2 linked regions of the Gottschalkia purinilytica genome follow. The protein of the gene in region 2 interacts with the protein of the main gene of each other region in a pairwise test. Links are inferred from orthologs where the notes say so. Each region holds a gene or a part of one and is shown on either strand. Other genes may lie near its edges.

Region 1 (8,736 bases), on a different replicon or contig from region 2:
TTTATTCTGCAGCTGCTAAAAAGTACAAAAAAGGAGCCTTTTTAAAAAGGCTCCTTTACAATTTATATTATTTTAATCTTATTAATAATTCTCCTACATTTACATATTGACCTTCTTTAACCCTAATTACCTCTACTGTTCCATCTGTAGATGCTGCTATATTTGTTTCCATCTTCATAGCTTCAATTATAGCTACTGTTTGATTTTCTTTAACAGTATCTCCTTGATTTACTAATATCTTTGTAACAGTACCTGGAATGCTAGCTCCTACATGAAGTTTATTATCTGGGTCAGCTGTTTCAACTAATGCAGTTTCCTTACCTATATTATTACTAGCTTTATCTTTTATCTTTATTGCCCTTCTTGAGTCATTAACTTCAAAATATAAAGTTCTATTTCCTTCTTTATCTAATCTACCTATTTCAAGAAGTTTAATAATTAATATCTTACCTTCTTCAATCTCTACCTCACATGTTTCTCCTTCAGTTATACCATGGAAGTATACTGCACTTCCCATTCTACTAAAGTCTCCGTTTTCTTTGATATATTCTACATATTCTTCAAATACCTTAGGATATAATGCATATGCTAAAGCATCTTTAGTAGTTGGTTCTATTCCATGTTCTACTTTCAAATGTTCCTTAATTTTATCAAAGTCTTCTGGTTCTAGTAGTTCACCAGGTCTACAAGTTATAGGTTCTTCACCTTTTAATACAAGCTTTTGTAATTCTTCAGGGAATCCTCCTATAGGTTGCCCCATCATACCTTTAAAGTATGAAACTACTGAATCAGGGAAAGACATATCTTTAGCTTTTTCATATATATTTTCTGGAGTTAAATCATTTTGTACCATAAATATAGCCATATCCCCTACAACTTTAGATGAAGGAGTTACTTTTACTATATCTCCAAACATTTCATTTACTATTTTATACATTTCCTTAACATCTTCAAATCTATGGCCTAATCCAAAACTTTCAACTTGAGGTTTAAGATTCGAATATTGTCCACCAGGTATTTCATATTTATATATTTCAGCTGTACCTGATTTCAATTCTGATTCAAATTGCTCATAGATTGGTCTTACAGAACTCCAATAATCTGATATTTTTTGAAGATCATCTACATTTAATCCTGTACTTCTTCTTGTATTTTCTAAAGCAGCAACTACAGAGTTTAATGCTGGCTGACTTGTTAACCCTGACATACTATTAAATGCAGTATCTACTATATCTACTCCAGCTTCTGCAGCCATTAATATAGATGCAACCCCATTTCCACTAGTATCATGAGTATGGAAATGAACAGGTATTCCTATTTCTTCTTTTAAAGCTTTAACTAATTTAAATGCTGCATGTGGTTTCAATAATGATGACATATCTTTTATAGCAAGTATATGCGCGCCCATTTTTTCAATTTCTTTTGCAGTCTTTACGTAGTAATCTAGAGTATACTTATCTCTACTATCATCTAGTATATCTCCTGTATAACAAATACATGCTTCTGCAACTTTTCCTGACTTTAGTACTTCATCTATAGCTACTTCCATACCCTTTAACCAGTTCAATGAGTCAAATATTCTAAATACATCTATACCACTTTCAGATGATTGTTTTATAAATTCTCTTATAACATTATCTGGATAGTTTTTATATCCTACTCCATTAGCACCTCTGATAAGCATTTGGAATAATATATTAGGTATTTTCTTTCTAAGAAACTCTAATCTATCCCAAGGTGATTCTTTTAAGAATCTATAAGCAACATCAAATGTAGCTCCTCCCCACATCTCTAATGAAAATAAATCTTTGGCTAAGACAGATGTAGACTTCGCGATTTTAGTCATATCTACAGTTCTCATTCTAGTTGCCATTAACGATTGATGAGCATCTCTCATTGTAGTATCTGTTAGTAAAAGTCTCTTATTATTTTTAATCCATTCTACTAATCCATCTGGACCTTTTTCATCTAAGATTTGTTTTGTTCCGTATAAATTCTCAGGAACCTGTACTTTAGGAATTATAGGAACATCAAACTGTTTAATATTTCCTTTATTTTCATTTACAGCTTTTTCACCTATATATTTTAAAACTCTAAGTTCTATATCTTCTTTTGTAGTGAATTTAAATAACTCTGGATTTTCAGATATAAATCCTGTATCACATTTTCCTTCTCTAAATTCCTTATGATTTAATACATTTATTAAAAATGGAATGTTAGTTTTAACTCCTCTTATTTTTGTTTCTCTTAAAGATCTTTTAACTTTTCTTATTGCATCTTCAAAAGTTCTTCCATAGGATATCATCTTAACTAAAAGACTATCATAATAAGGCGTTATAACTGATCCTGTAAATCCATTACCTCCATCAAGTCTTACTCCTAGTCCTGATCCTGTTCTATATAAGTCTATCGTTCCTGTATCAGGTGCAAAATTATTTAAAGGATCCTCTGTAGTTACTCTACACTGAATGGAGTATCCACGTGGTTTAATATCATCTTGAGATTTTATTCCTATTTCATCAGAGTCAAGTCTACACCCTTGAGCTACTAGTATTTGATTTTGAACTAGGTCTATTCCTGTAACCATTTCTGTTATAGTATGTTCAACCTGAATTCTTGGATTCATCTCTATGAAATAGTGATTACCATGCATATCTAGTAAAAATTCTATTGTACCTGCATTTCTATAGTTAACAGCTTTGGCAATTTTTACAGCATCTGAACACATTGCTTGTCTTTGTTCTTCTGTTATAGATAATGCTGGTGTAAACTCTATAACTTTTTGATGTCTTCTTTGTATAGAACAATCTCTTTCAAATAAATGAACAATGTTTCCATGTTTATCTCCAAGAATTTGAACCTCAATGTGTTTAGGTTTTTCTATATATTTCTCTATAAAAACATCTTCTATACCAAAAGCCTTCTTAGCTTCATTTCTAGCGCTATGGAACTCAGATATAAGATCCTTTTCTTCTCTTACAATTCTCATACCTCTTCCGCCACCACCAGCTGAAGCTTTTAATATAACAGGATATCCACAGTGTCTTGCACTTTTAAAAGCTTCTTCTTCTGTTGTAACAGGTTTTTCTATACCAGGTATAGTTGGAACTCCAACGCTATTTGCAACTATTTTAGACTTTATTTTATCCCCTAATTTATCCATCATTTCATGAGTAGGCCCTATAAACTCGATACCTGCTTCTTCACATTTTCTTGCAAACTCAGTATTTTCCGATAAGAATCCATATCCTGGATGAATAGCATCAACACCCTTTTTAACAGCAAGTTTTATTATTTCATCAATGTTTAAATAAGCTTCAACAGGTCCTTTATTTTCTCCTATAAGATATGATTCATCCGCTTTTGTTCTAAACAAAGAATTCTTATCCTCATTTGAATATATAGCAACTGTTCTGATTCCTAATTCATTACATGCCCTAAATATTCTTATTGCGATTTCCCCTCTATTTGCAACTAAAATTCTCTTAAATTTTTTCATTCGATCTCCTCTCTTTCTATGGAAAAAATTGTTTAATTCCTGCTTTGACCATTACCATAAATTATATATTTTGTGGATGTTAATTCTTTTAGACCCATTGGTCCTCTTGCGTGAAGTTTTTGAGTACTTATACCTATTTCAGCCCCAAATCCAAACTCTGAACCGTCTGTAAATCTTGTAGATGCATTTACATATACTGCTGCTGAATCAACTTCATCTAAAAATCTTTGAGAATTAAAATAATTATTCGTTATAATTGCTTCTGAATGTTTTGTACTATACTCATTAATATGTTCAATAGCTTCATCTATTGAGTTAACTGTTTTTACAGCTATTATATAATCTAAATACTCCTCTTTCCAATCTTCTTCAGTAGCTTGTAATATTTCTGGAACTAATTTTCTGACAATTTCATCTCCACGAACTTCCACATTTTTTTCTTTTAAACTTTCATATATTGGCTTTATAGCTTTTTCAACTATATCTTTATGAATTAATAGTTTCTCTGCTGAATTACAAACTCCAGGTCTAGTTGTTTTTGCATTAGTTACAATAGATACTGCCATATCAATATCTGCATCATTATCAACGTATATATGACAATTACCAGCACCTGTCTCAATAACTGGTACAGTACTATTTTCTACAACAGATTTTATAAGTCCGGCTCCTCCTCTTGGTATAAGAACGTCTAAATATTTATTTAATTTCATTAATTCAATTGTTGATTCTCTACTAGTATCTTCTATTAATTGAACTGCATCTTTAGATATACCACATTCTTCTATAGCTTTCTGAATTATGCTTATTATTGCTCTATTTGAATTAATAGCCTCTTTACCACCTTTTAATATAACAGCATTTCCAGTTTTTAAACAAAGCCCAAATCCGTCTACTGTTACATTTGGTCTTGCTTCATATATTATACCAATTACACCTAATGGAACTCTTTTCTGTCCTATAACTAATCCATTAGCTCTCTTTTTCATTGATATTACTTCTCCTATAGGATCATCTAATAAGGCTATATCCTTCAACCCTTCGGCCATTGAATTTATACGATCTTCATTTAAAGCTAGTCTGTCTAATAAAGCACCTTTTATTCCTTTTTCTCTAGCTTCTTTTAGGTCTATTTCATTTGCTTTAATTATTTCTTCCTTATTATCTAAAATCGCATTAGAAGCTTTTATTAATGCTTCATTTTTTTCAATTGTAGATAATTTTGCTAAAGAATAACTTACTTTCTTTGCTTTTTCCCCCATAACAACTACACTGCTCATTTCTCCACCGCCTATATTAATTCAATTTTTTAAATACTATCATATTTTATACATATATATCAATACTTTATAAATTATTAGGAGCTAAAAATAAAGTTCCTATTTTTTCACCTTTTAGAATCTTATATATAATTTTAGGATCTTCACCATTTGCTATTATAGTATCTATTCCATATGTATATCCTATTCTAGCAGCTGATATCTTAGTAATCATTCCACCTGTCCCTAATTCCGATCCACTTCCTGATGCTATACTATCTATTTCAGAGTCAATTTCTTTTACAAGAGAAATAATTTCAGCAGAAGAGTCCATTCTAGGATCTGATGTAAATAATCCATCTATATCAGAAAGTAATATTAAAAGATCTGCTTGTACTAAAGCTGCTACCATAGCTGATAAAGTATCATTATCTCCAAATTGGATTTCAAATGTAGATATTGTATCATTTTCGTTTACAATAGGTATTATTCCCATTTCTAAAAGTGTATTAAATGTGTTTTGAGCATTTTCTTTTCTATCCTTATAATCCATTACATCTTTTGTAATAAGAATCTGAGAAACAACTTGATTATACTCTTCAAAGAATTTTTGATATATTTTCATTAACATTGTCTGACCAACAGATGCAGACGCTTGTTTTTGAGGCAGAGTCACTGATCGTCTTTGAAGTCCTAATTTCTGTACTCCGACTGCAATAGCTCCAGATGAAACTAAAATAACTTGTTTTCCTTGATTATTTAAATCTGATAATACCCTTGCAAGCTTCTCGATTCTATTTAAATTTAGTTTTCCATTTTCATGAGTTAATGTGGAAGTACCAACTTTAATTACTATTTTATTTGCGTCTGCAATCTTACTTCTAATATCCATTTTAATCTCCCTTTCAAGAATTGCATATTCAGCATATATAAATATAGATAACCAAGTTCATTTACGAACTTGCTTATCTATATCCTTTAGCTAAATTTACTTTAAATCTTTGTTTAGTTCTTTTACCCTATGAGTTTAGTTTCGAAATTATACCACATTTTTTAGGTATTCACACTAACTTCATGGTCAAAGCATTAATATTATACACTCAAATTTTATATTAATATATTTTCCTAGACAAATTTTAGCTTCTAATAAAATAATTTATTTTATTTAGCACTTAATTTTATCATATTTAGAAGTCCACCAGCTTCTAACATATTTCTCTGTCTATCAGTAATATCTAAAACTAAATTATATTCTTTATTTTTATTTATATTCTTAACAACTACTTTATCAGTTTTTATTTGATCTGTAGCATTTTCAATTACTAATTCATCTAAAACATCTATATCATCATAGTCATTCTCATTTTCAAATACTAAAGGTATAATACCATTATTAATTAAGTTTTGTCTGTGTATTCTAGCAAATGATTTCGCTATTACTGCTTTTATACCTAAATATAATGGTACTAACGCAGCATGTTCACGACTTGATCCTTGACCATAGTTAGACCCACCTACTATTATTCCGCCGCCAAGCTCTTTAGCTCTCTTTGGAAACTCTGGATCACAAGGTGCTAAACAATAGTCTGATAAATAAGGTATATTTGATCTAAATGGTAACAGTTTAGCATTTGATGGCATTATATGATCAGTAGTTATATTGTCTTCAACTTTTATTAAAACTTTTCCATTTACTTTATCTCCCAAAGAATCTCCTTTAGGGAATGGTTTTATATTTGGTCCTCTTACTACTTCAATATCGTTATTAGGTTCATCAGGATTAACAACTAAATTATCATTAATTAAGAACTTTTGTGGCATTGCTATATCAAAGCTTGTTATATGCTCACTTGGATCTTCTATATATCCTGTTATAGCTGAAACCGCCGCAACTTCAGGACTTACAAGGTAAACATCTGCTGAAACAGTCCCTGATCTTCCTTTGAAGTTTCTGTTAAATGTTCTTAATGAAACAGCATCTGTACTTGGTGCCTGACCCATACCTATACATGGACCACAACCGCATTCTAATATTCTTGCACCAGCTGAAACTAATTTAGCTAAAGCTCCGTTTTCTGCAAGCATATTTAATACTTGTTTTGATCCTGGAGAGATTACTAATGAAACATGTTCTGATACTGTTTTTCCATCTAGTATTTCTGCAACTTTCATCATATCCATATATGATGAGTTAGTACAACTTCCTATAGCAATTTGATTTACTTTTCTTCCTTTAACTTCAGACACTGGCACTACGTTATCAGGACTATGAGGACAAGCAACTAATGCCTCTAATTCATCAAGATTAATAATTATCTCTTCATCATATACTGCATCTTCATCAGCTTTTATTTCTGTGAAGTCTTCCTCTCTACCTTGAGCTTTTAAGAATTCATGAGTAACTTCATCTGATGGGAATATTGATGTAGTTGCTCCTAATTCAGCTCCCATGTTAGTTATTGTAGCTCTATCTGGCACTGTTAAATATTTTATTCCTTCTCCACAGTATTCAAATATTTTATTTACTCCACCTTTTACTGTACATCTTCTTAACACTTCTAATATTATGTCTTTTGCTGATACTCCTGGTTTTAATTTTCCTTTTAACTCAACTTTTACTATAGAAGGCATTGTTATATAGTATTCTCCACCAGCCATTGCTACTGCAACATCTAATCCACCAGCTCCTATAGCTAACATTCCTATTCCACCACCAGTTGGTGTATGACTATCAGAACCAACTAATGTTTGGCCTGGCACTCCAAATCGCTCTAAATGCACTTGATGGCATATTCCATTACCTGGTTTTGAAAAGTAAATTCCGTGCTTTTTAGCTACAGTTTGTATATATAAATGGTCATCAGCATTTTCTGGACCAGCTTGTAACATATTATGATCTATATAAGCAACTGATCTTTTAGTTTTAACTCTATCTACGTCCATAGCTTCAAATTGTAGATAAGCCATTGTTCCTGTTGAATCTTGAGTCAATGTTTGGTCTATTCTTAAGCCTATTTCTGTCCCTTTTATAAGTTCACCAGTCACTAAATGATTTTTTATAATCTTTTGTGCTACTGTAAGTTTCATCTATAATCCCCTCCTAAAGTATGTCTATATTACAGCTTGTTCATCATCTTTTTCTTCTAATAAGTTTGTAATATATTTTAATGTGATACTTTCTAACTCATCATTTCTTATTACAGTAGTTCTTCCATTTTCATATTGCTCATCAACCCATTTCTTTATAGGAAGTATTCTACTATCTTTTTTATTTAATTTGTTTGAACCTTTAAGTTTGAAATATCCATTTATCCATGCTGCAATCCCAGCTACACCTGAATATTCATTAACTGCTACTAAGGCTGGTCTATTTAGTATCTTGGATGTATCAAATGCATTATAGATTTCTTCGTTTTTTAATAATCCATCTGCATGTATACCTGCTCTTGTCACATTAAATTCACTTCCAACAAAAGGTGTACGTTGTGGTACTTCGTAATCAAGTTCTTTTTTGAAATAGTCTGCTATTTCAGTTATTATAGTAAGATCCATATCCTTAGTACTACCTTTTAATTGGCCATACTCAACTACCATGGCTTCTAATGGACAGTTTCCTGTTCTTTCTCCAATACCAAACAAAGTAGTATTAACAGAAGCTGATCCATATAACCATGAAGTCGCTGAATTAGTAACTACTGAATAAAAATCATTGTGTCCATGCCACTCTATAGAGTCTGAAGGTACTCCTGCATATTTTCTAAGGCCATGAATAATAGCAGGTACACTTCTAGGTAGTTCTACCCCATTATAAGGAACTCCTAGTCCTAAAGTATCACATGCTCTAATCTTAACTTGAAGTCCTGATTTTTCTGATAATTCCATAAGTTTTTGAACAAAAGGAACTACAAATCCAAAGAAATCTGCTCTTGTTATATCTTCAAGATGGCATCTAGGTATTATTCCATTTTCTAAAGCATT
Region 2 (8,884 bases):
GCTATATAATTAGTAGCACGACATCCTCCTCCTGTTTGAGATATTATAACAGAAGTATTATCTAAATCATATTTTCCAGAATTTAAAGCTTTCATTATCTGTCCTATAGTTATTATTGAAGGATAACATGCATCATTGTGTACATATTTTAAACCTTCATCTATAGCTTCTTTATCTACCGATGGAAGAATCTCTATATTATATCCTGCTTTTTTAAATCCTGTTTTTAGAAACTGAAAATGTATAGGAGACATTTGTGGTGATAATATAGTATGTGTCTTCTTCATTTCCTTAGTAAATAGAATCTTTTTATCAGGTTCATACAATTTTTTAGGCTCAAATCCTTTATTATCTCGTTCTTCTATAGTAGCTATTAATGAGCGTATCCTAATTCTAACTGCTCCTAAATTACTTATTTCGTCTATTTTTATAACTGTATATATTTTTCCATAACTTTCTAATATCTCTTGTACTTGGTCTGTTGTTACTGCATCTAATCCACATCCAAAAGAATTAAGTTGTACAAGTTCTAAGTTTTTATGTTTTGCAACATATGTTGCTGCTGAGTATAGTCTTGAATGATACATCCACTGATCTACAACTCTAAGAGGTCTTTCTGGATTTTCTAAATGACTTATAGCATCTTCTGATAAAACTACAAATCCATATGACTTTATAAGCTCGGGAATACCATTATTTATTTCTGGATCTATATGATAAGGTCTTCCTGATAATACTATTCCTTTTATATTATTTTTATTTATATAATCAAGAGCTTCTTCTCCTTTTTTCCTTACATCTTCCTTATAATCTTCTAATTCTTTATAAGCTTTATCTAAAGCTCTTGAAATTTCTTCTAGTCTTAAGTCTTCTTCTGATAGCTCTTCATATAATCTTTTTACCATTCTTTTAGGATCATCTATTGGTAAAAAAGGATGATAGAATTTAACTTCTCCTGAATATATCTCATCTATATTTGCGTTTATAGCTTCAGGACATGATATTACTATAGGACAATTATAATGATTGTCTGAATTCTTATCTTCCTTTATATTAAATGGAATACTAGGATAAAATATTTTATTAACTCCTTTTTTTATTAAATCCATGATATGTCCATTAACAAGCTTTCCAGGATAACACATTGAATCTGAATGTATAGTTTCTATTCCTAGTTCATATAGTTTTTTAGATGATCTACCAGAAATCACCACTCTATATCCAAGTTCTGTAAAAAATGTATACCAAAATGGATAGTCTTCATACATATTAAGAACTCTAGGTATTCCTATGATTCCTCTTTTAGATTCTTCTAATGATAAAGGCTTATATTTAAAAAGTCTTTTATATTTATAATCATATAAGTTTGGAATATCATTTTGAGTCTTTTCTATTCCTAATCCTCTTTCACATCTATTTCCTGATACAAATTTTCTGTCACCTGAAAATTTATTTATAGTTAGTAGGCAGTTATTTCCACACAGCTTACATCTTTCCATAGAAGTTTCTACTTCAAAGTTGTCAAGTTCGTTACTCTTTACTAATTGAGTTTCATAACCATCTTTATATCTTTCTTTAGCTATTAGAGCAGAACCGAAAGCACCCATTATTCCTGAAATATCTGGTCTAACTACTTCTCTACCTATAGTTTTCTCTAAAGCTCTAAGAACAGCATCATTATAAAATGTTCCACCTTGCACTACTATATTTTTTCCTAACTCATCTATATTTCTTATTCTAATAACTTTATATAATGCATTCTTTATTACTGAAAAAGAAATTCCTGCTGATATATCACTCACATCAGCTCCTTCTTTTTGAGCTTGTTTTACCTTTGAATTCATAAATACAGTACAACGTGTACCTAAATCTACTGGTCTTTTAGATTTAAGTCCTGCTTTAGAAAATTCTTCTATATTCATATTTAAAGAATTAGCAAAAGTTTCTATAAATGAACCACATCCTGAAGAGCATGCCTCATTTAACATTATAGAATCTATAGCTCCATTCTTTATTTTTAGACTTTTCATATCTTGTCCACCAATATCAAGTATAAAGTCTACATCTGGCAAGAAAAACTGTGCAGCTTTGTAATGTGCAACCGTTTCTATCTCTCCAATATCTATCTTCAATGCAGATTTTAAGAGTTGCTCTCCATATCCGGTTACAACTGAATTAACTATTTTAATATTGCTATTAATTTTACTGTATAAGTCCTTAAGAGCTGTAATTGTAGATTTTATTGGACTTCCCATGTTACTACCATAATATGAATATAAAAGACTCCCATTCTCATCTACCAATGCTACCTTAGTAGTTGTCGAACCTGCATCTATTCCTAAGTAAGCATTTCCTTCATAAGTTTCTAGAGCTACTCTTTTTACTTTATTTTTACTGTGTCTCTCTTTAAATTGTACATACTCTTCCTCACTTGAAACAAGAGGTTCTATATCCTTTAGAGATTCGCTTCCTAGATTTTGCATTAGTTCTAAATTTTTATATATATCATTAAATAGTATTGTCTCTTCTTTCTTAGAAGAAATTGCTGCTCCTATAGATACAAAATATTGTGAATCCTCAGGAATAATTATGTCTTCTTCTTTTATTTCTAATGTTTCTATGAATCTGTTTCTAAGCTCAGATAAAAAATATAAAGGTCCTCCTAAGAAAGCTATTTTTCCTCTTATAGGCTTACCTTGAGCTAATCCTCCTATAGTCTGATTCACTACTGCTTGAAGTACAGATACAGATATATCTTCTTTAGATGCACCTTCATTCAACAAAGGTTGGACATCTGTCTTTGCAAAAACCCCACATCTTGAAGCTATTGGATATATGGTTTTATATCCTTTTGCAAGCTCGTTTAATCCTTGTGCATCTGTTTGTAAAAGAGCTGCCATTTGATCTATAAAAGCACCTGTTCCCCCAGCACAAGTTCCATTCATTCTCTGTTCTATAGATTCTCCTAAATAAGTTATCTTAGCGTCTTCTCCTCCAAGTTCTATAGCTACATCTGTCATTGGAATAAACTTTTCAATTGTTTCTGTACATGCTATAACCTCTTGTATAAAAGGAACTCCTAGCTTCTTTGAAATATCTAAACCACCCGATCCTGTAACCATCATAGTTACAATCTTATCTTGTAGCATTTCCCTTGCTTCTTTTAACATAGAAGCAACTGTATTCTTTACATCTGAAAAATGTCTTAAATATTTTTTGTGCTTGATATTATTTAATCTGTCTAGTACAACCATCTTTACTGTAGTTGATCCTATATCAAGGCCAATATTTAATATTTTACTCATATTTTCGCCTCCATAATACTACCCAATTTAACAATAGATATATCACTATAAGTTATAATATACTCCTATAGTCTTAAAAAGACCACAAATTCTTATACAGAATTTATGGCCTTTTGTAAGCATTTTATGAAAATCTTCCCAATATGAAAGGTATAGCCGTTTCCACACGTAGTATTCTATTTCCTAAGCTTACAGATTCAAATCCTTGCTTTTCAAGTAATTCTATTTCATAAGGTATGAAGCCACCCTCTGGTCCAATAGCCAGTGTTACTGGCTCTTCTATATCTCTAGGACATTCTTTCTTAGACATAGGATGTCCCACTATAGCTCTAGTATTTTTAATTATAACAGGAATTTCATCTTCCACAAATGGTTTAAAAAGCTTTACAATCCTGATTTCAGGCAAAATAGTGTCTTTACCCTGTTCTAGTCCTAATATCATATGCTCAAATAAATTATCTTCTTCTAACACAGGACTGCTCCAAAAACTCTTCTCTACTCTCCAAGTTTTTATTATATATATTTTTTTTATTCCCATAGTAGTAACATCTTGAATAATTCTCTTTAAAGCTTTTGGTCTAGGCATTGCTAGAATTAATTGTACATTAGATGGAGAAGGAGGATTATCTGTAAGAGATATTTCCATTTCTAAGAAATTATCATTCAATTGTGTAATATATCCTTCACCTATTTTACCATTTAGCATTCCTACACGTAATCTGTCACCTATACTGGCTCTATGCACTGATATTATATGTTCAAATCTTCTTCCTGTAAGCCTAACTTTCCTCTCTTCAATGTAGTCACTTTCAAATAGTATAATTAGATTCATCTAGTATGTTCCTTTCTGGTAACCTATCTTTTTACACTGTAACTCATTTTTAAAATTTTATTCTCATAACTAATTCAATAATTATACCATAATTTATTAAGATAATTGTTAAAATACATTTTATTATAATTTTAAAAATTACTATCTATTTTTCTTGTTTTTATTTTACTACAACCCTATCTCCCAAAACTATCTTTTCTAAATCAATATGACATTTACGTCCAAATATCTTTACTCCATCTTTCTTTGCTTTTTCAATTTCATCTGCAAAGTTAGGATCTATATCACGATTAGCTTTTATGACTTCTACATCTTCCCTTTGAGCTACGAACAAAATAGCTGTCTCTATATCTTCATTTTCTTTTGCAATCTCTCTTAATTCTCTAACATGTCTAGCTCCTCTAGCTGTAACTGCATCTGGAAATAAACCTAAACCATCTTTTACAATATGAGTAACACTTTTAACTTCAAGTAGCATCTTTTTTCCTTGATTGTTTTCTAATAAAAAATCAAATCTAGAGTTTCCCATTTTATATTCACTCTTCAAAAATTTCCAACCTTCGAATTCTTCTAATGCATTTTCTCTAAGTGCTTTGTTAATAAGTTTAGTTGGTAGAGTAGATACAAGAGATATTAAAGATCCGTTATCTGAAGTTTTACATAATACTGCTGTCCATTTTGTTTTTCTATTAGGATTATCTGCTGGTTTTAACCATACTTTACATCCAGGTATAAGTATTTCTTTTAGCCTTCCTGTATCTCCTAAGTGAGCTTCAACTATATTGTGATCCATCCCATTATCTAAAGATTTAGAATTAATCTCACATTTTAATATAAATCTATTTGTTCTTTCTATAAATTTTGACTCTTGTAATTGAACATTAAATTTAACTGAAATATTTTTTGACATTTTAAGCTCCTTCTTCAAGTTAGATTTATCTATTCTTTTATTATGCTATATAAAGATTCAATCATTATAGTAGTTATTCCCACTTTTAATGCTTATTAAATATAATTTCAAGTATCTTAAATTAATAATAAAAAATAATTTCTTATTTTCACTTACTATAAGTTTAAATATACCCAAAATTAATGCCAAAACCATCTTTTTAACTTAGAATAGTTTTGGCATTTTTTATTTAATATTTTATTTCTTTTCTTCTATCTCTTTTACAATTCTTGAAACGAAGTCTTCAACTTTTATAGAGCCAATATCTCCTTCTTCTCTATCCCTTACAGATACTTCTCCATTTTCAACTTCTTTTTCTCCAACTATTAGCATATATGGAGTTTTAGCCATTTGAGCTTCTCTTATTTTATATCCTATTTTTTCTGATCTTGAATCTATTTCTACTCTTACACCTTGATTTTCTAATTTCTTTTTAACTTCATATGCATAATCATTATATTTATCTGATATTGGTAATACACTAACTTGAACAGGTGATAACCAAACTGGGAATTTACCTGCAAAGTGTTCTATAAGAATACCTATAAATCTTTCCATACTTCCTAAAATAGTTCTGTGAATCATAACTGGTCTATGTTTTTCACTATCTTGACCAGTATATGTTAAATCAAATCTTTCAGGCATTTGGAAGTCTAATTGGATAGTAGCACATTGCCATGTACGTCCTAAACTATCTTCTAGATGGAAATCTATCTTAGGTCCGTAAAATGCTCCATCTCCCTCATTTATAATATAATTTAATCCTTTTTCTTCTAATGCTTCCCTTAAGTTATTTGTTGCTTTATCCCATTGTTCTAATGTTCCCATGTAGCTTTCTGGCCTTGTAGAAAGTTCCACATGGTATTTGAATCCAAATACTTTATATACGTGGTCAGCTAAATCTATTACTTTTATCAATTCTTCTTTAACTTGTTCTGGTAGCATAAATATATGTGCATCATCTTGAGTAAAAGTTCTTACTCTCATAAGACCATGTAATGCGCCAGCTAATTCATGTCTATGCACCTGACCAAGCTCAGCCCATCTAAGTGGTAAATCTCTATAACTGTACATTTCTGACTTGTATATAAGCATAGCTCCAGGACAGTTCATAGGCTTCACAGCATAATCTAGTTCATCTATTTTTGTAGTATACATATTTTCTTTATAGTGTTCCCAGTGCCCTGATTGATGCCACAATTGTTGATTTAACATTATAGGAGTTTTTATTTCTCCATATCCTCTTTTTAAATGTTCTTCTCTCCAGAATTGTTGTATTGTATTCCAAAGAACCATTCCTTTTGGATGGAAAAATGGAAATCCTGGCCCTTCGTTATGCATAGTAAATAAGCCTAATTCTTTACCTAGCTTTCTATGATCTCTTTTCTTAGCTTCTTCTAGCATTTCAAGATATGCATCTAAATCTTTTTGCTTTTCAAAAGAAGTACCATATATTCTTTGAAGCATTGGTCTTTTTTCGTCACCTCTCCAATATGCTCCTGCGATACTTGTTAATTTAACAGCTTTTACTTTTTTAGTACTTGGTAAGTGTGGTCCTCTACAAAGATCTGTAAACTCTCCTTGCTTATAGAAAGATATTTCTGATCCTTCAGGTAAATCTTCTACTAATTCTACTTTGTATTCTTCTTTCTGCTCTTTTAAAGATTTTAAAGCTTCTTCTCTAGATAGTGCAAATCTTTCTATTTTCAAGTCTTCTTTAGCTATCTTTTTCATTTCTTTTTCTAGTAGTTCTAAATCTTCTGGAGTAAATCTGTGTTCTGTATCTATATCATAGTAAAACCCATCTTTTATCGAAGGTCCTATAGCAAGCTTAGCATCTGGGAAATGTCTTTTTACTGCTTGTGCAAGCATATGAGCACTTGTATGTCTGAATATTTCTTTCCCATCTTCATCATCAAATTTTAGTAATTCTAAATTAGAATCCTCTGTTATTTCTTTGTTCAGTTCTGATAATTCTCCATTAACTTTAGCTCCTACAACAACTCTTGCTAATCCTTCACTTATATCTTTTGCTATATCTATAACTTTTGTTCCTTTATCATACTCTCTTACTGATCCGTCAGGTAATTTAATGCTTATCTTAGACATATGAACTTCATCCTCCTTATTTAATTTTAGACTTTATACAATAAAAAAACTCTCACACCTAGAATTTTTTCTAGGGGCGAGAGTTGATTGCTCACACGGTTCCACCCTAATTAAAAGTTTTTTAATTAAACTTCACTCTAATGATTATAACGTAATCAACGGACATCTTTACTCCATATAGGATTTCAGATACAACTCAAGGGTAGTTTTCAATTAGGTAAATCTAGGGTGCTTACAGCCACGACATCCCCTCTCTTTAGACTACTTCTAATTTACTCGTCCTCTCATAGCTTTAATATATTTTAACTTAAATTATAGATATATTTTTAATTTATGTCAAGATATGTTTTCATGTTATATTTTTATTTCTAAATACCTTTATTATCTTCACTTAAGTCGCTTCCTGGTCTTATATTATCTTTAAACTTATCTATATAAAATTTACCATTGCTATCTACTGTAGCATACATAACTTCATCTATTCTACTTATGTTATGCTTTTTCAATTCTCTCATTAATTGCTCACCTGTTAGCTTTCTTTTCTTAAGATTTTCATATATTATTTGTCCATCTAAAACTATTTCAGTAGGTAAAGTTTCAGGTTTAAGGTCTAAGTTTAAATCTCCTAAAGTAACATTTCTCTTTTCTGCCTTTTTAATTATACTTAATAGTCCATTTACCTCTAATATTCCTACCTCTACATCTTCAGGGGAAAAGCAGTTTGATTGTCTTAATAAAAGCCGAAGATCATCCATGTTATATCTTGTTCTGCTCAAATTTTTCTCCAGTATCTGTCCATCTTGAATTACTAAAATAGGTTCTCCATCCAAAACTTTTTCTAGGGTTCTACTTTTAAGAGTAGCTTTAGAAACTGAATATGTCAGAGCTCCAAATAATAAGAGTCCAACAAAATGTTGCCATGTTCTATTATCTAAGTCTGTAGCAAGTGTAGCTGCTATAGAACCAAATGTTATACCATTGATATACTCATAAAATGTAAATTGAGAAATTTGCTGTCTCCCTAATAGCCTAGTTATATATAGTATTGCAAAAAAAGCTAAAAAAGTTTGTATAACTATTTCAATAAAATCTTTCATTAATAATTCACCTCTATATATCTTTTCTTATATATATTTTGTTATATTTTGCAGATACTATACTTAATATATTAATTAATTAAAAAAAGAGGTGATTTATATGTCTTTAATATATGAGATTATCCTTTCTGTAGTTTTCATAGTAGCAGGATTTATATTACTATGGGTATTAAGTAAAAAGGAAAAGATATAACTGTAATATTACCATAACCTTATACTTCAAAGAACTTATTAAATACCTGCTATGTAATATACCTATTTTAATAGTCTTATTTTAAAGTAAGCTTAAATAACCTATGCTTTTACTTTCTTAGTTATTTTAATAGTATATATTAGTGTTGGTATTAATATTAGTTGTATTAATATTCCTGGTATTCCAGTAATTATTGATCCCTTTACAAATATTATAGGATTCATTTTAACTCCAAAAAATGTAGATAAAATAAATACTGTAATTCCTGCAACTATTCTACCTACTACTTGTGCTGTTACTAGTGAAGGTATAACTAAAGTTTCAAACTTTTTTGAAATAAGTGAGGTTATTAATCCATAGGAACCTAACTCAGCCATCATTATTATACCTATTGGAAAT

The links.
Region 1: the proteins of sfsA (region 2) and CLPU_RS00845 interact in binary tests that used the Escherichia coli proteins (3 or more experiments, as listed by UniProt). The link is inferred for Gottschalkia purinilytica from one-to-one orthologs.

What each region holds. Positions count from the first base shown.
Region 1 is NZ_LGSS01000001.1:168,592-177,327, forward strand. What follows is about bases 2,656-5,502. They hold CLPU_RS00845 (glutamate-5-semialdehyde dehydrogenase), read right to left. Parts: upstream 4,780-5,502; coding sequence 3,532-4,779; downstream 2,656-3,531. Other genes in these bases: CLPU_RS00840 (pyruvate carboxylase), read right to left, coding at 2,656-3,499; proB (glutamate 5-kinase), read right to left, coding at 4,847-5,502. Outside these bases: more of CLPU_RS00840, read right to left, coding at 68-2,655; more of proB, read right to left, coding at 5,503-5,650; CLPU_RS00855 (aconitate hydratase), read right to left, coding at 5,920-7,845; CLPU_RS00860 (beta/alpha barrel domain-containing protein), read right to left, coding at 7,870-8,736. UniProt on the Escherichia coli protein: Catalyzes the NADPH-dependent reduction of L-glutamate 5-phosphate into L-glutamate 5-semialdehyde and phosphate. The product spontaneously undergoes cyclization to form 1-pyrroline-5-carboxylate.
Region 2 is NZ_LGSS01000011.1:113,841-122,724, reverse strand. What follows is about bases 3,173-6,167. They hold sfsA (DNA/RNA nuclease SfsA), read right to left. Parts: upstream 5,048-6,167; coding sequence 4,298-5,047; downstream 3,173-4,297. Other genes in these bases: thrS (threonine--tRNA ligase), read right to left, coding at 5,285-6,167; CLPU_RS11700 (16S rRNA (uracil(1498)-N(3))-methyltransferase), read right to left, coding at 3,430-4,137; CLPU_RS11705 (2-hydroxyacyl-CoA dehydratase), read right to left, coding at 3,173-3,305. Outside these bases: more of CLPU_RS11705, read right to left, coding at 1-3,172; more of thrS, read right to left, coding at 6,168-7,195; CLPU_RS11685 (YetF domain-containing protein), read right to left, coding at 7,564-8,292; CLPU_RS11680 (ECF transporter S component), read right to left, coding at 8,587-8,884. UniProt on the Escherichia coli protein: Binds to DNA non-specifically. Could be a regulatory factor involved in maltose metabolism.